Starkeya sp. ORNL1: one gene and its partners. The protein of the gene in region 2 interacts with the protein of the main gene of each other region in a pairwise test. Links are inferred from orthologs where the notes say so. Each region holds a gene or a part of one and is shown on either strand. Other genes may lie near its edges.

Region 1 (6,057 bases), 3.1 Mb from region 2 along the record:
GCACCTCTCGCCTGGTCGCTGATCCTCACGCCGCCGGGGCCTGTTCCGCAAAAGTTGAACGACTTTTGCAACGAGAACCCGCTCAAGCCGTGGATATCCCGGAACCGCGTAAATATTTGTGCGTTGTTGCCGGTGCGCCGTGCAACTGGCGCACCCGAATCTTTTTGACGCTCGCGGATCTGCGGCGGCGCGGTGTATTGCGCCGGGCTTCGTAGTGCGTGCCGTGGGCATGAGCCGACCTCGACGAGGGCACGATCATGCTTCGCCTTCCGAACACCCGCTTCGCTTCCGGCGTCCTCACCGGCCTCGTCATCGCTTTGCCGCTCGCGCTCTCCGGGAGCTGGGTCAGCGCGATCGCGGCGTCCCGGCTTGCGGGCGCGCAGACGCAGGCTGCCGTGCACGCGAGCCCGGCAGACAGTTCATCGGCGACAATGGTGAACCGTACGGCAAAGACCTCCCGCCTGCCGGTTCCGGTCGCGTTCAGCGGCCAGCAGCCGGCGTCGGTGCGCACGGTTTCCGATACGGCGACGTCGGTCGTCATCAAGGGCGAGCGGGAAAAGGCGCGGACGCGCAGCAACGGCCCGACACCGCGCGGGTGCCTGTCTGCCGTAGGCGGCCTGAATTCCAGCATCGCCACTGAAGAAATGACAGTGTGCGTCGCCGATATTTCGACGATCAATTGATTATCGTCTTGATTTATTCTCGATGCCGGCGCGCATCTCATATTTGACTTGCTTATGTTCCCTTGCGGCATTTTTATCCATAAGCATCCATTTCTAGAACATATACTGGGGAACCAAATCTTCTATCGGGCGATTGTCGAAGCAGACGGCCATATGGCCGCGACGCTATCGACATTTGACTGGGAGATTTGTGATGACGAACAAGCTGGCTACCTTGACCGCCCTTGCCGCCCTGGCTCTCAGCCCCGCCGTGGCGCTGGCGCAGAGCCCGACAGCACCCGACACTACGCCGCCGGCTGCGACCGATCCGGTCACGCCCCCGTTGACTCCGGCGCCGGCCGAGAAAATGGCGACGCCGCCGGCGACCACCACCATCGCCCCGAACACCCCCAGATTCGTTGATGCGCAGGCCGGCGGGCAGATGCTCAGCTCCGACCTGATCGGCACCGACGTGGTGACCGCAAACGACGAGAAGCTCGGCGATATCAGCGACATCCTGTTCGAGAAGGATGGCAAGGCGGTCGCCGCGGTGATCGATGTCGGCGGCTTCCTCGGCATCGGCGCCAAAGCGGTGGCGATATCCTTCGATTCGCTGACCATGGCGCCGACCGACAGCGGCCAGAAGCTCGTCGTCGCCATGACCAAGGAAGAGCTGAACACCGCGCCGCAGTTCAAGACGATGGCGGAAGCCCGCTCGGCGAGCGGCGCGCCGTCGCAGTAGTATCCGCCCGACACGTTTGATCTGGAACGACATGCCCGGCCTCGTGCCGGGCATGTTTTTCGTGCCGGGACCCCGCCGCTCTCCCGCGCCGCACGATGACGCGAGCGGCCCGATCGGATAAAGCGGAGGACTAATCAGCCGGGCCGCCCCATGAACGAAATCCGCCGTCGCCGCCGCTCCGATTTCCACTTCAAGGACATGTTCGACATCGAGGCCATGCGGGCTGAACTCACCGCGCTGGCGACATCGGTGCTCGCCCACACCAAGGCAGGCCGCGAAACCGAACTGCGCGCCGCAGTCGCCAAGCGGCTGAAGCGGGCTTATGCGGAAGGCCATGCCACGGCCGAGCTGTGGCTGACGCTGGACGGCTCCGGCCGGCGCTGCGCCGAGCGGCTGTCCCGCCTGCAGGACGAGATCATCCGCCTGGTCTATGAGCTGGTGGTGCGCTTCCTCTATCCCTCGGATAATCCTTCGACCTCCGAGCGCATGGCGATCGTCGCGGTCGGCGGCTATGGGCGCGGGCTGATGGCGCCGGGCTCCGACACCGACATATTGTTCCTGCTGCCCTACAAGCAGACCGCCTGGGGCGAGAGCGTCGCCGAGGCGATGCTCTATGTGCTGTGGGACATGGGACTGAAGGTCGGCCACGCCACCCGCTCGGTCGACGAATGCATCCGCCAGGCGCGCGGCGACATGACGATCCGCACCGGGCTCCTGGAAGCGCGCTTCCTGCTCGGCGAAAAGGCGCTGTTCGACCAGCTGGCGCAGCGCTTCGACCGCGACGTTGTGGAAGGCACCGCGGTGGAGTTCGTCGCCGCCAAGCTCGCCGAGCGCGAGGAGCGGCTGAAGCGCGCCGGCCAGTCGCGCTATCTGGTCGAGCCGAACGTCAAGGACGGCAAGGGCGGCTTGCGCGACCTGCACACGCTGTTCTGGATCGCCAAATATGTCTACCGCGTCCACGAGACGAAGGAACTGGTCGCCAAGGGCATGTTCACCGACGAGGAGGCGGCGATCTTCCGCCGCTGCGAGGATTTCCTCTGGTCGGTGCGCTGCCATCTGCACTTCCTAGCCGGCAAGCCCGAGGAGCGGCTGTCCTTCGACCTGCAGCGCGAGATGGCGGAGCGGCTCGGTTATACCGAGCATCCCGGCCTGAAGGACGTGGAACGCTTCATGAAGCACTATTTCCTCGTCGCCAAGGATGTCGGCGATCTCACCGCCATCGTCTCCGCGGCGCTCGAGGAACGCCACGACAAGCCGGTGCCGCGGCTGAACCGCATGATCGCGCGGCTGAAGCGTTCGCCGCGGCGCGCGCTGAAGGAGACCAACGACCTCATCGTCGACAATGACCGCATCAATGTCGCCGATGCCAGCGCCTTCGGTCGCGATCCGATCAATCTGATCCGCATATTCCACCTCGCCGACCGGCACGGCCTTGCCTTCCACCCCGACGCGATGCGCCTCGCTACCCGTTCGCTCAAGCTGATCGACCAGCGGGTGCGCGAGGATGCCGAGGCGAACCGGCTGTTCGTCGACATACTCTGCTCGAAGCGCGAACCGGAGATCGTGCTGCGGCGCATGAACGAGACCGGCGTGCTCGGCCGCTTCGTGCCCGAGTTCGGCCGTGTCGTCGCGATGATGCAGTTCAACATGTACCACTCGTACACGGTGGACGAGCATCTGATCCGCTCGATCGGCGTGCTCTCCGAGATCGAGCGTGGCGACCGCCCCGAATATGGCATCGCCAATGAGCTGATGGCGCAGATCAAGAACCGCCAATTGCTCTACGTCGCGACCTTCCTGCACGACATCGCCAAGGGCCGGCCGGAGGACCACTCGACCGCCGGCGCCAAGGTGGCGCGGCGGCTCGGCCCGCGCTTCGGCCTCAATGCCGCCGACATCGACACCGTGGCCTGGCTGATCGAGCATCATCTGACCATGTCGACCATCGCGCAGTCGCGCGACCTCTCCGACCGCAAGACCATCGAGAATTTCGGCGCCGTGGTGCAAAACCTGGAGCGGATGAAGCTCTTGCTGATCCTCACCACCGCCGATATCCGCGCGGTCGGCCCGGGAGTGTGGAACAACTGGAAGTCCCAGCTGCTGCGCACGCTCTATTACGAGACCGAGCCGGTGGTCACCGGAGGGTTCTCCGAGACCGACCGCGCCCGCCGCGTCGCCCGCGCCCAGGCCGAGTTCCGCGCCGCGGTGCCGGACTGGAGCCCGGACGAGGTCGAGCGCTACATGGCGCGGCACTACCCGGCCTATTGGCTGCGCGCCGACCTCGACCACAAGCTCGCCCATGCCCGCTTCGTCACCGAGGCGGAAACGGCCGGCCGTGCGCTCGCCACCGCGACCAATATCGACGCCCAGCGCGGCATCACCGAGCTCACCGTGCTGGCGCCGGATCATCCCAAGCTGCTGGCGGTGATCGCCGGGGCCTGCGCGGCGGCCGGGGCCAACATCGTCGACGCGCAGATCAGCACGACCACCGACGGCCGCGCGCTCGACACCATCGCGCTGACCCGCGCCTTCGAGCAGGATTCCGACGAGATCCGCCGCGCCGAGCGCATCTCCGCCTCGATCGAGAAGTCGCTCTCCGGCGAAATCAGCCTGCCGGAAGTGGTGGCGAAGAAGATGCCGAAGCGCCCACGTGCCTTCACCGTCGAACCGGAAGTGACGCTGAACAATTCCTGGTCGAACCGCCACACCGTGGTCGAGGTGTCCGGGCTCGATCGGCCGGGCCTGCTCTATGGGCTGACGCAGACGCTGTCACGGCTCAATCTCAACATCGCCTCGGCGCATGTCGCGACCTTCGGCGAGCGCGCGGTCGACGTGTTCTACGTCACCGACCTGATGGGCGCGAAGATCATCGGCGCGGCGCGCCACTCCGCGATACGCCGCGCGCTGCTCCAGGTGCTCGACGCCGATGACGACACCGAGGCCGCCCGGGCGAGCTGACCGAGAGTGGACGCCGGCCTGACGCAGCGTCCGCAAAATCCCGCCATTAACCCGCCCTTTAAACGGTCCGATTTAGGGTTCGTTTACCGCCGGTGGCGTGAGGGAAGCGGGATAGATGAGACGGCGCAAGGGCGAGGGTCGGCGCGAGCCGGTATTGAGCGCGCCCGGCGCCATCGTCGATCTGCGGCTCGGCCCTGACGATCGGCCAGCGGTGATCCGCGGCCCGGACACGCGATCCTCGCCGCGGGCGCCCCGTGACAGCGAACCGAGGATCGAGGCCATTCCCGCCCGCTCTGCCCCTGCCCGTCGTGAAGCCCCGCGCGCGCAGCCGCACCGCACCGCGCCGCAAGCGGGGCTGGAGGCGGCTGTTCTATTGGGTCTTCGTGCTCGGCCTGTGGGGCGTGATCGGCCTGACCGGCCTCGTCGCCTATGAGGCGAGCCAGCTGCCCGCCATCCAGAACCTCGCCATCCCCGAGCGCCCGCCGACCGTCATCATCCAGGCCCAGGACGGCAAGACCATCGCTGCGCGCGGCGACATGCGCGGCGCCGCGGTGCCGCTGCGGGCGCTCCCGCCTTATCTGCCGCAAGCCTTCATCGCCATCGAGGACCGGCGCTTCTACAGCCATTTCGGCATCGACCTGCTCGGCCTCGCCCGCGCCGTGGTGGTGAACCTCACCTCCGGCCGGCTACGCGAGGGCGGCTCGACGCTGACCCAGCAGCTCGCCAAGAACCTGTTCCTGACCCAGGAGCGCACCCTCTCCCGCAAGATCCAGGAAGTGATCCTGGCGCTGTGGCTGGAGGCCAAATATTCGAAGAACGAGATCGTCGAGCTCTATGTGAACCGCGTCTATTTCGGTGCCGGCGCCTATGGCGTCGAGGCCGCGGCGCAGCGCTATTTCGGCAAGTCGGCGCGGCAGGTGACGCTCTCGGAAGCCGCCATGCTGGCCGGCCTCGTCAAATCGCCCTCCGCGCTTGCCCCGACGCGCAACCTGAAAGGCGCGCAGGAGCGCGCCGAGCTGGTGATCGCAGCGATGCAGGATGCCGGCTTCATCACGCCGGCCATGGCGGCGACGGCGACCGCACGCCCGGCGGTGCTGGCGAAGAACCAGAGCCAGGAGCCCGCCGCCTATGCCGCCGACTGGATCATGGAGCAGCTCGAGCCGCTGATCGGCACCATCGAGCACGACGTCATCGTGCAGACCAGCCTCGACAGCAATATGCAGGCGGCCGCCGAGAAGGCGCTGACTGACTCGCTCAATCGCAATGGCGCGCGCTACGGCGTCGAGCAGGGCGCGATCGTGCTGATGGACACCGACGGCGCGGTGAAGGCGCTGGTCGGTGGCAAATCCTATGAGGACAGCCAGTATAATCGCGCCGTCAGCGCCCGGCGCCAGCCCGGCTCCGCGTTCAAGCCGTTCGTGTACCTCACCGCGCTGGAGCGGGGCCTCACACCCGACAGCGTGCGCGAGGACGCGCCGATCAAGTTGAAGGGCTGGAAGCCGGAGAACTTCTCCCACGAGTATCGCGGGCCGGTGACGCTGACCACCGCACTCTCGCTGTCGCTGAACACGGTGGCGGTGCGCCTCGCGCTTGAGGTCGGCCCGGCCGAGGTGGCGAAGACGGCGAAGCGGCTCGGCATCACCTCCAAGCTCGACCCGAACCCCTCCATCGCGCTCGGCACCTCGGAGGTCTCGC
Region 2 (5,723 bases):
TCGGCGGCGCCGGTCTTCGCCGAATAGGGCCGGTTGGCGTCGGCGATCCGGGAGACCGCCTCGTCGACCTCGGCGTCGGTCACCGCGAGCACCGGCTTCTCGAGAGCGATCGACTTGAAGTCGCCGAGCGTGATCGCCGGCAGCACTTCGATATTGATGGTGTAGGAGAGGTCGGCCTTGCCGTCGATGACGTCCTTGACCGCATTCTCGTCCTGCGGCAGCTCGACCTTGGGCTGCATGGCGAGCTTGAAGCCGCGCTCCTCGACGATCTGGCCATTGGCCTCGTTGACCGCCTGGTCGATCACCTCGGCGAGCACCGACTTGCCATAGAGCCGCTTCAGGTGCGCCACCGGCACCTTGCCGGGCCGGAAGCCGTTGATGCGCACGCGGTCCTTCATCTCGGCCAGCCGGGCGTTGGCCTTGGCGTCGAGTTCGGCGGCGGGAAGCACCACGCGGAATTCGCGCTTCAGCCCATCGGCGGAGAGTTCGGTGACCTGCATCGGTATCGGCCTTCGTCTTGTCGCCGTGCGGCGGCTTTATTGTCGGTCGGGAATCGGCGGCTTACACCTGATTCCCGGGGATTGCGTCGTTCAAGCGGGAGGCAACCGTGCGCTGGAGTTCTGGTGCGGGCGGAGGGGCTCGAACCCCCACGACTTTCGTCACGGGAACCTAAATCCCGCGCGTCTACCAGTTCCGCCACGCCCGCGAACGCACCTTTTTGCCGAGGAAACTCCTCGAACCATAGGCGCGCGCACTCATTCCGGGTGCCGCCAGCCGGGTGCGGGCTTATAGCACGGCCTTGCCGCAGCGCCAGTGGAAAGTGAGCCGTCGCCCGAGGGGTTGGGGAGAACCGCTTGCCTCCGCTAACCACACCGCAAGCCCCGCCTTGCGCCCGCCATTCTCGCGCCGGAAAATCCCTGCCGTGACAATGCGTATGGACGATTTCCACCACACCACCCGCCGCAGCCTGATCATGGCCGCCGGCCGCAGCCTCGGTGCGTCGCTCATCATCGGTGCGCTGCCGAAGCCACCTGCCCTCGCGCAGGACGCGTCGGCGGCTCTCGCCGCCCAGCTCGGCGAGGCCCATCTGCTCGGCCCCGCCGCGCCGGCAACGCCGCTTTTTACGTATGGCGGCTCCCTCCCCGGCCCGACCTTGCGGCAGAAGCTCGGCGACGATTTCGGCTTCCAGTTCCAGAACCGGCTCAGCGAGCCGACCGCCTTGAGCTTCGGCGGCTATCCGGTGCCGGCCAACATGCTCGGCGTGCCTGGGCTTTCCGGTCAAGCGGTGGCGCCGGGCGCCAATACCGATATCCGCTTCCCGCTGACCGAGGCCGGCACCTATCTCTATGCGCCGTTCGATGCCGGCCAGGCTGCGCGCGGGCTCGCCGGCGCGCTGGTGGTGGAAGACGCTACGCCGCCGGAGGCCGATCGCGATCTCGTCCTGGTGATCCAGGATTGGCGGCTCGCTCCGGACCAGCGCATCCATCTCACCGTCAATGGCTCGCCCGCCGCGAAGCTGGCCGCCCGCGCCGGCGAGCGGGTACGCCTGCGCATCGTCAATGCTACGCGCGGGCTGTTCCTGCCGTTGAAGCTCGATGACCATCCGTGCTGGATCATCTCCATAGACGGCCGCCCGGCCGAGCCCTTCCCGCCCTCGGAAGGCCGGCTGCTGATGGCTCCCGGCAGCCGCGTCGACGTGCTGGTCGACCTGGTGAAGCCGCCCGGCGCACAGCTCGCACTGGCGCTGGAAATGGCGGATGGCGAGGTGCCGCTGGCCGCCCTCGCCTACAGCGCTGAAGCCGCCTTGCGCACCACGCCGCTACCCGCGCCGCAGGCGCTGCCGATGGCGAACGCCGCGGCGCAGCCGAAGCTCGCCGGCGCGACCCGCCTGACCCTCGAATTCGGCGACGAGCCGGCACCGAATTTCCTGCCCGAGGCCCTGGCCAGCGTGGCAGCAGGCCGCACCTTGGTGGCGACCGTCACCAACCGCTCGGCCAGCACCGCTTCGGTGCACCTTTACGGCCATGCCGCCCGGCTGCTCGACACACTGGACGATGGCTGGAAGCCCTGGTGGCACGACACGGTCGGCGTCGCCTCCGGCAAGACCATCCGCCTCGCCTTCATTGCCCGCGCGCCCGGACGCTGGCCGCTGGTCGCCCGCCGCGGCGGCGACGGGGTTCCGCTGGCGCTCGGCTGGTTCGAGACCACGGGCCAGGCGACGCCGGGCCAAGCCATATCGGGCCAGTCGACGCCCGCGGATGCGGCGCCGGCGGATCAGCCGGCAATCCCCATGCCGCCAAAGAAGCCGCGATAGACCGGCCGCAAGGCCGCGATCAGATCGTCCGCCACCAGGCCGGGGCCGGCTTCGCGCGCCGCCTCGCCATGCAGCCACACCGCCGCGCACGCCGCCTCGAAGGCCGGCATGCCCTGCCCGAGCAGCCCGCCGCATATGCCGGAGAGCACGTCGCCGGCTCCGGCGGTGGCAAGCCAGGGCGGCGCGTTTGAAGAGATCGCAGCACGCCCGTCCGGCGCCGCAATCACCGTATCCGGCCCCTTCAGCACAATCACCGCGCCGAGCAGTGCCGCAGCCGCGCGGGCGCGCTCCATCTTGGAGGAGTTCTCCATGATGTCCTTGTGGCCGGAGAACAGCCGCGCGAACTCGCCCTCATGCGGCGTCGCGATCGCCGCCGGCGAGCCGGCAAGCCGCGCGGCCAGCGCTTCCGGCTCGCCGGCGAAGGAGGACAGCGCATCGGCATCGACCACCAGCCGGCGGCCCGCGGCCACGGCCAGCTTGTCGCGCGTTGCCGGCCCGAGCCCGGCCCCCGGCCCGATGATGATGGTGGAGAGTCGCTTGTCGGCGAGCAGATCCGCCAGCGCCGCCGCATCGTCCACCGGCCGCACCATCACTGCCGAGAGATTCGCCGCGTGGATGGCGAGCGCATTCGCCGGGCAGGCAACGGTGACCAGCCCTGCCCCGGCGCGCAGCGCGCTCGCCGCCGCCAGCCGGCTGGCCCCGGTGGCGTAAGCCGGCCCGCTCACCGTCACCACATGGCCGCGGTCATATTTATGCCCGTCGATGCGCGGGATCGGAAAATGCGCCTGCCACAGCGCCGGCACGTTGGAGAAGGCGCGCGGCGCGATCTCGCCGAGCACGCCATCGGCGATGCCGATATCGGCAAGCCGCACCTTGCCGCAGTGGACCCGCCCCGGCAGCAGCAGATGGCCGGGCTTCAGGCGGAAGAAGCTGACGGTCTCGTCCGCGCGCACCGCGGCGCCGCGCACCACACCACTCGCCCCGTCTATACCGGACGGCAGGTCGACCGCGATGACCGGCCTGCCCGCCTCATTGATCGCCTCCACCGCGCTGCGCGCCGCGCCGTCGAGATCGCGGGCGAGGCCGGCGCCGAACAGCGCGTCGATGACGAGGTCGCAGGCCGCGAGATCGAGCGCCTCCACCGGGAGCGCGTCGCCGCGCCACAGCCCGGCCATGGCCGCCGCGTCACCGTGCAGGGCATCGCGCGGACCGAGCAGGCCGAGGGCTACCTTGTAGCCGCGCTGCGCCAGCACCCGCGCCGCGACGAAGCCGTCGCCGCCATTATTGCCGGGCCCGCACAGGATCGCGATGCGGGTGCCGAGCGGGCGCCGTGCCGCGGCGTCCGCCACCGCGATGCCGGCGCGCTCCATCAGCGTGGTGCCCGGCGTCCCGGCCGCGATGGTCAGGGCGTCGGCCCGGCTCATTTCCTGCGGCGTCAGCAGTTCCAAGGCGCTCTCCAAAGTCTCATTTCCGGCCGACATGGCCGCGTCGCGTGCGTCTGCCTATTTTCCACGCGCTCATTGCCAATGCCGGGCGATATCGATTGCCTACTTATTAAACAATCCGCCTATTTTATTGGCATTCAAGGTTTAAGGTCGTTAGCCGGCACCTGTCTGATGCGATAAGCGGTTTGATTCCACGTCGTTTTTCGTTGCGGACTGGCTTGGCATGGGTTCTGCTTCAACGCGGCCCGGTTCGACCGGGCGTGGCGGAACGTCGAGTCGAGGGAGATGTGAGGAAATGAAGAAGATCGAGGCCATCATCAAACCCTTCAAGCTCGACGAGGTGAAGGAGGCACTGCAGGAGGTCGGACTGCAGGGTATCACTGTCACCGAAGCCAAGGGTTTCGGGCGCCAGAAGGGACATACCGAACTGTACCGCGGCGCGGAATACGTCGTGGATTTCCTGCCTAAGGTGAAGATCGAGGTCGTGGTCGGCGACGATACCGTCGAGACCGCCGTCGACGCCATCCGGCGCGCCGCCCAGACCGGGCGCATCGGCGACGGCAAGATCTTCATTTCGAACATCGAGGAAGCAATCCGCATTCGCACCGGGGAATCCGGGCTGGACGCCATCTGAGTGTAGCGGTCGGGGCCTTCCAACGGACCCCGGCCGGGATTATACGCTCAGCCACTGCGGTCATAAGAAAGGTACGATACCTATGACGACGGCCAAGGACGTAATGAAGCTGATCAAGGATCAGGACGTCAAATACGTCGACCTGCGCTTCACCGACCCCCGCGGCAAGTGGCAACACGTCACCTTCGACATCACGATGGTCGATGACGACTTCTTCGCCGAAGGCCAGGCCTTCGACGGCTCGTCGATCGCGGGCTGGAAGGCGATCAACGAGTCCGACATGCACCTGCAGCCGGACCTGGAGTCGGCGTGCATCGACCCGTTCTTCTCCGAGACCACGCTCTCGGTCGTCTGCGACATTCTCGAGCCCACCACCGGTGAGCCCTATAATCGCGACCCGCGCGGCATCGCCAAGAAGGCGATGGCCTATCTGCAGTCCACCGGCATCGGCGACACCGTCTATTTCGGCCCGGAAGCCGAGTTCTTCATCTTCGACGACGTCCGCTTCAAGGTCGACCCGTACAATACCGGCTTCAAGCTCGACTCCATCGAGCTGCCGAGCAATTTCGACACCGAGTATGAAGGCGGCAATCTCGGCCACCGCGTGAAGACCAAGGGCGGCTACTTCCCGGTCCCGCCGGTCGACAGCGCGCAGGACATGCGCGGCGAGATGCTCGCTTCCATGGCCAAGATGGGCGCCAGGGTCGAGAAGCACCACCATGAGGTGGCGTCCGCCCAGCACGAGCTCGGCCTGAAGTTCGGCCCGCTCGTCACCATGGCCGACCACCTGCAGATCTATAAGTACTGCATCCATCAGGTGGCCAACATCTATGGCAAGTCGGCGACCTTCATGCCGAAGCCGGTCTATGGCGACAACGGCTCGGGCATGCATGTGCACCAGTCGATCTGGAAGGGCGGCAAGCCGCTGTTTGCCGGCAACAAGTACGCCGACCTCAGCCAGGAATGCCTGTGGTACATTGGCGGCATCATCAAGCATGCCAAGTCGCTGAACGCCTTCACCAACCCGCTGACCAACTCCTACAAGCGTCTGGTCCCGGGCTATGAGGCGCCGGTGCTGCTCGCCTATTCGGCGCGCAACCGCTCGGCCTCGTGCCGCATCCCTTACACCACCTCGCCGAAGGCCAAGCGCGTCGAGGTCCGCTTTCCCGATCCGGGCGCGAACCCCTATCTCGCTTTCTCGGCGCTGTTCATGGCCGGCATTGACGGCATCCTGAACAAGATCGATCCGGGTCCGGCCATGGACAAGGATCTCTACGATCTGCCGCCGAAGGAGCTGAAGAAGATCCCGACGGTGTGCGGCTCGCTGCGC
Region 3 (5,726 bases), 260 kb from region 2 along the record:
AGGAAGAGGTCGCCGAAATCCTTGAGCGGGATCACCGCGCCGACGAAATCGGCGTCGTTCGGCAGATAGATCAGCGGCTGGTCTTCGGTCGCATCCTTGATGGCGAGGTTCGACGGCACCGGGAATTCGCGCCCGACACGGATGGTGGCGCGGTCGACCACGGTAAGGTCACGCTGGATCACCATCGCGGCGGGCAAGCCGCGCACCGCCGCCTGGGCGGTCATGGCCTGCCGGAAACGGCTGCGGTCCTGGTCCCAGAGCGGGCGGATGCGTTGCAGGTCGCGCGCCATGCCCATGACGTCGCCGCGAATCGAATAGGCATGCTCGCGCACATAGGTCTGCGCTACCGACACTGCATTATCGACGATGGCGCGCGTGCGCACCGAGAACCAGCGGTCGAGGCCGCGATCGAGCGTGACGCTCGCCAGCAGCGCGACCAGGATGGCCGGGACCACGGCAACGACGCCGAACAACGCCACCACCCGCACATGCAGGCGGGCGGCCGCCCTGCCCCGCCGCCGCGCCTTGACGATGCGCCAGACCTCGCGGCCGATGATGCTGATGAGCACCAGCGACATTGCGCCGTTGAGGCACAGCACGGTGATGACGACTTCCTGCGACGGCACCAGCGGGGTGATGCCGATCAGCACGATGAAGCTCACCAGAGCGGTGATGAGTGCCACCAGCACCGCGAGCGGCGCCAGGCCCCACAGGCTAAAGCGGAACCCCGCCCCGCCGAAATCCGGAGCGTCGCGTGTATCGAGTTCCGGCGTCTTCGTGTCGGTCATTCACCACCATCAGCCGCCCGGGACTCGCACCATCCCGCGGGACATGATGCACTGGGACGACACTGGTGCAAAAATGTGACATTGTCGCCCCCCACCGGAATTATTCCGTGGAAGGCCACGATTTCCGTCACATAAACCCAAAGACGGCATGCAGCCCGTCCCGGCGTGACGCCCCTGCGGCGACGACCGGCTTTAGCGACTGGTGCGGATTATCTGGATGTCGAGATCCCGGATCTTCTTGCGCAGCGTGTTGCGATTGAGGCCGAGCAGTTCCGCCGCCTTGATCTGGTTGCCGCGCGTGGCCGCCAAAGCCGCGGAAAGCAACGGATACTCGACGTCCTTGAGGATGCGGTGATAGAGCCCGGGCGGTGGCAGCGTCTCGCCGAAGCCGCCGAAATAAGTGTTGAGGTGGCGCTCCACCGAGGAGGCCAGCGTCTCGTCGCCGCCACTTTCTTCCGGCGCGGCGGTCGAAATCGGCGTCGACAGCTCCGCCTCGATGATTGAGGCGGTGATGATCTCCTGCGGATAGAGCGCGGACAGACGGCGAATCAGGTTCTCCAGCTCGCGCACATTGCCGGGCCAGCGATAGCGCTTAAGCCGATCGAGCGCGGCGGCATCGATCTGCTTGCGCGGCAAGCCCTCGCGCTCGGCCTGCAGAAAGAAGTGGCGCACCAGGTCCGGCACGTCCTCGGTGCGCTCGCGCAGCGGCGGCAGCCGCAGCGGCACGACGTTCAGCCGGAAGAACAGATCCTCGCGGAACAGGCCCTGCTGGATCAGGATGCGCAGATCCTTGTTGGTGGCGGCGACGATACGCACGTCAGTCTTGATCGCGGTGCGCCCGCCGACGGTGGTGTATTCGCCCTGCTGGAGCACGCGTAACAGGCGGGTCTGCGCCTCCATCGGCATGTCGCCGATCTCGTCGAGGAACAGCGTGCCGCTTTCGGCCTGCTCGAAGCGGCCGGCGGAGCGGGCATTCGCGCCGGTGAAGGCCCCCTTCTCATGGCCGAACAGCTCGGATTCGATGAGGTCGCGCGGGATCGCCGCCATGTTGATGGCGACGAACGGCCCGTTGCGCCGCTTGCCGTAATCGTGGAGCGCGCGCGCCACCAGTTCCTTGCCGGTGCCGCTCTCGCCGGCGATCATCACGGTGAGATCAGTCTGCATCAGCCGGGCGAGGACGCGGTAGATGTCCTGCATCGCCGGCGAGCGGCCGACCAGCGGTATGGAGTCGACGTCCTCGACGTTCTTCAGCGCCGATTCCGGCTTCTTCGGCTCGGAGAGCGCGCGGCCGACAATGGCGATCAGCTCCTTCAGGTCGAAGGGCTTGGGCAGATATTCATAGGCACCGCGCTCGGAAGCGCGGATCGCGGTCATGAAGGTGTTCTGCGCGCTCATCACGATGACCGGCAGGTCGGGCCGCACCTTCTTGATGCGCGGCAGCAGGTCGAAGGCGTTCTCGTCCGGCATCACCACGTCGGTGATGACGAGGTCGCCGTCGCCCTGGCTCACCCAGCGCCACAGCGTCGCGGCATTGCCGCAGGAACGGACTTCATAACCGGCGCGGGACAGCGCCTGGTTCAGCACGGTACGGATCGCCGCGTCGTCGTCGGCAACAAGTATGCTTCCCGTCGGCATGGCGGCTCTCAACTCTCGGCGGCGGCAAGGCCGCGATACATGGGCATGAGGACTCGGAAGGTAGTCCGGCGGGGCTGGCTGTCGCACTCGATGATGCCGCCATGGTCGCCGACGATCTTGGCGACCAATGCTAGGCCGAGGCCGGTGCCGGTCGGCTTGGTGGTCACGAACGGGTCGAACAGATGCGGCATCAGGTCTTCCGGCACGCCGGGGCCGTTGTCGCGCACGCAGAATTCCAGCGGCAGGCTGACCCGCGTCGTGGTGCCGGGCACGGTGAGCCGCACGCCGGGACGGAAGGCGGTGGTCAGCAGGATCTCGCCATCCGAAGTATCTCCAATGGCTTCGGCGGCGTTCTTCACCAAATTCAGGAATACCTGGACCAATTGGTCGCGATTCGCCAGCACCGGCGGCAGCGAGGGGTCGTACTCCTCGACGAAGCGGACGTGCCGGGCGAAGCCTGAGGAGGCCAGCGTGCGCACATGCTCGAGCACGGCGTGGATATTGACCGGCTCGCGCTCGATCGGGCGCTCGTCGGAGAACACCTCCATGCGATCGACCAGCTTCACGATGCGGTCGGCCTCGTCGGTGATGAGCCGGGTCAGCGAGCGGTCGTCGTCGCTGGCGTTCAGCTCCAGCAGCTGCGCCGCGCCACGAATGCCGGACAGCGGGTTCTTGATCTCGTGCGCAAGCATGGAGGCGAGCGCGGTGACCGAGCGCGCCGCGCCGCGATGAGTGAGCTGACGGTCCATCTTGTCGGCGATGGTGCGCTCCTGGAGCATCACCACCACATGGCCGGGATATTCGGAGAGCGGCGCGACATGGATGTCGACGATGCGCTCGCCGCCATTGCGCGGCGTGCCGAGATCGACGCGATATTCATTCACCGCAGCGCCGCGCCCGCGCACCTGCTCGATCAGTGACAGCAGCGGGCTGCCGAACGGCACGAATTCGTGCAGCCGATGCCGCGCCAGCACGGCGAGGCTGCCTTCGAAGAAGCCCTCGGCGGCAACATTGGCATCGACGATGCGGTCGTCGGCATTCACCGTCACCACCGGGTGCGGCAGGGCATTCATGGCGGCGTCGGACATCACTGTGCCGGCCGCCTGGGCGAGACGTCCCGTTGGCTGAGACTTCATGCCGCGGCTCTCCAATTCAGGTCGTCGAAGGCGGCGCGGATGCCCGCCTCTACGTGTCGTGGCTGGTCCAGCCGCAACAGGGCGGCGCGCCAGTGCTTGACGAATTCGGCGTCGCGGCCGGCGCTCGCGGCGGCGGCTTCCAACGCCCAGCCGATGTGCTTGCGCGCGGTGCGGCAGCCGAGTTCGCGGCCATAATGGCCGAGCCAGCCCTCATAGAGCTCCAGCAGCACGTCGCGCTGTTCTTCCATGGCGGGGTCGGCGAAGGCGCGGCCGGTGCCGAGCAGCGCGGCGACCTGCCCAGGGAACCATGGCCGGCCCTGCGCACCACGGCCGATCATCACGCCGTCGGCGCCGGAGGCATCGAGCATGGCGCGCGCGTCGGCGAAGGTGGTGAGATCGCCATTCGCCATCACCGGAATGCCAACCGCATGTTTCACCTGGCCAATCGCGCTCCAGTCGGCGCAGCCGGTATAGAATTGGCAGCGGGTGCGGCCATGGATTGTGATGAGCCTGACCCCGATCGCCTCGGCGCGGCGGGCAAGCTCGGGCGCTACCAGGGCCGCGTCATCCCAGCCGAGCCGGGTCTTCAGCGTCACCGGCAGGCTGGTGGCGCCGACCACCGATTCGATGATCTCGGTCGCCAGATCGAGATCGCGCAGCAGCGCCGAACCGGCAAGGCCGGTGGTCACGCGCTTGGCCGGGCAGCCCATATTGATGTCGATCAGCGCCGCCCCTGCCCCTTCGGCGATGCGGGCGGCCTCGGCCATCAGCTGCGGGCGATTGCCGGCGAGCTGCACCGCATGGATGGCGAGCCCGCTGCCTTCGGTGCGCAGCACGGTCTCGGCATGTCCCATGGCGAGTGCGTCGGACGCGACCATCTCCGACACCACGAGGCCGGCGCCGTAGCGCAGCGCCATGCGCCGGAACGGGGCATCGGTGATCCCGGCCATGGGCGCGAGGAACACCGCATTCGGAATCGCGAGCGAACCGATCTTCATGCGGGAATTGTCGGAAGCGGCAGGGATCAAGCGCTAATCACACGATGCACAACAAATGGGCCAGAGCCCGGATGCCTACATAATAGCCAGCATCCTCGCGGCAGCAAGCCTCCTGATGAGGCAAAGGCAAAAGTTGCATACCAGACCCGCTTTTGCGCTAAACCGACGCGCACGGCAAGCACCCGCTGATGCGGGCAAGCGCTTGCTGATGCAGGCAAGCACTTGCCTATGCAGGAACGAACAGCGCTTTGAGGCAGCAAGGCATGCGGACGGACGTGATCGTAGTGGCGGCGGGGCGCGGGCAGCGGGCTGGCGAAGGCCCGCCCAAGCAATTCCGTACCATTGGCGGCGAGATGGTGCTGCGCCGCACGCTGGCGCGCTTTGCCGGCAATCCCGCCATCCGCTATGTGCTGCCGGTCATCCACGCCGACGATGCTGTCCCCTGCGCCACGGCAATGGCCGGAATCGCGCGAATCGCCGCGCCGGTGACCGGCGGAGCAACGCGGCAGGCCTCGGTTCGTGCCGGGCTGGAGGCCCTTGCCGCCGATCCGCCGGATCTGGTGCTGATCCATGACGCCGCCCGGCCCTTCGCCTCGGACGAACTCATCGCCCGCGCCGTCGCGGCGGCAGCCGAACACGGCGCAGCAGTGCCGGCGCTGGCGCTGACCGACACGGTGAAGATCGTCGATCGCGACGGTTTCTCCGCGTCGGGCCCGGATCGTGCACAACTCCGCACGGTACAGACGCCACAATCCTTTCGCTATGATCTCATTCTCGAGGCCCATCGCGCCGCAGCCGGCATCGACCATCTCACCGACGACGCGGCGGTGGCGGAGGCTGCGGGGCACAGGGTCGCGACCTTTCCGGGCGAGGTGTCGAACGTGAAGCTGACGACCGCAGAGGATTTCGTGCGCGCCGAGCGCGAGGCGGCTCTCGCCCTCGCCGATATCCGCACCGCGACCGGCTTCGATGTCCACGCCTTCGGCGAGGGCGACCATGTCATGCTGGGCGGCATCGCCATTCCGCATGGCTTTGGACTGTCGGGACATTCCGATGCCGACGTGGTGCTCCATGCGCTCACCGATGCGCTGCTCGGCACCATTGGCGCCGCCGATATCGGCCATCATTTCCCGCCCTCCGATCCGGAATGGAAGGGCGCTTCCTCGGAC

The links.
Region 1: the proteins of G3545_RS02190 (region 2) and G3545_RS16705 interact in binary tests that used the Escherichia coli proteins (3 or more experiments, as listed by UniProt). The link is inferred for Starkeya sp. ORNL1 from one-to-one orthologs.
Region 3: the proteins of G3545_RS02190 (region 2) and G3545_RS03525 interact in binary tests that used the Escherichia coli proteins (3 or more experiments, as listed by UniProt). The link is inferred for Starkeya sp. ORNL1 from one-to-one orthologs.

What each region holds. Positions count from the first base shown.
Region 1 is NZ_CP048834.1:3,508,323-3,514,379, forward strand. The notes cover bases 1,232-4,562. They hold G3545_RS16705 ([protein-PII] uridylyltransferase), read left to right. Parts: upstream 1,232-1,554; coding sequence 1,555-4,362; downstream 4,363-4,562. Other genes in these bases: G3545_RS16700 (PRC-barrel domain-containing protein), read left to right, coding at 1,232-1,404. In the rest of the region: G3545_RS16690 (HWE histidine kinase domain-containing protein), read left to right, coding at 1-22; G3545_RS16695 (hypothetical protein), read left to right, coding at 258-683; more of G3545_RS16700, read left to right, coding at 877-1,231.
Region 2 is NZ_CP048834.1:457,372-463,094, reverse strand. The notes cover bases 2,727-5,723. They hold G3545_RS02190 (P-II family nitrogen regulator), read left to right. Parts: upstream 2,727-4,054; coding sequence 4,055-4,393; downstream 4,394-5,723. Other genes in these bases: glnA (type I glutamate--ammonia ligase), read left to right, coding at 4,476-5,723; G3545_RS02195 (NAD(P)H-hydrate dehydratase), read right to left, coding at 2,727-3,762. Outside these bases: tig (trigger factor), read right to left, coding at 1-500; G3545_RS02200 (multicopper oxidase family protein), read left to right, coding at 929-2,314; more of G3545_RS02195, read right to left, coding at 2,275-2,726. UniProt on the Escherichia coli protein: P-II indirectly controls the transcription of the glutamine synthetase gene (glnA). P-II prevents NR-II-catalyzed conversion of NR-I to NR-I-phosphate, the transcriptional activator of GlnA. When P-II is uridylylated to P-II-UMP, these events are reversed.
Region 3 is NZ_CP048834.1:720,817-726,542, forward strand. Bases 1,496-4,495 are described here. They hold G3545_RS03525 (nitrogen regulation protein NR(II)), read right to left. Parts: upstream 3,560-4,495; coding sequence 2,432-3,559; downstream 1,496-2,431. Other genes in these bases: ntrC (nitrogen regulation protein NR(I)), read right to left, coding at 1,496-2,423; dusB (tRNA dihydrouridine synthase DusB), read right to left, coding at 3,556-4,495. Also shown: G3545_RS03515 (PAS domain-containing sensor histidine kinase), read right to left, coding at 1-788; more of ntrC, read right to left, coding at 981-1,495; more of dusB, read right to left, coding at 4,496-4,557; G3545_RS03535 (bifunctional 2-C-methyl-D-erythritol 4-phosphate cytidylyltransferase/2-C-methyl-D-erythritol 2,4-cyclodiphosphate synthase), read left to right, coding at 4,821-5,726.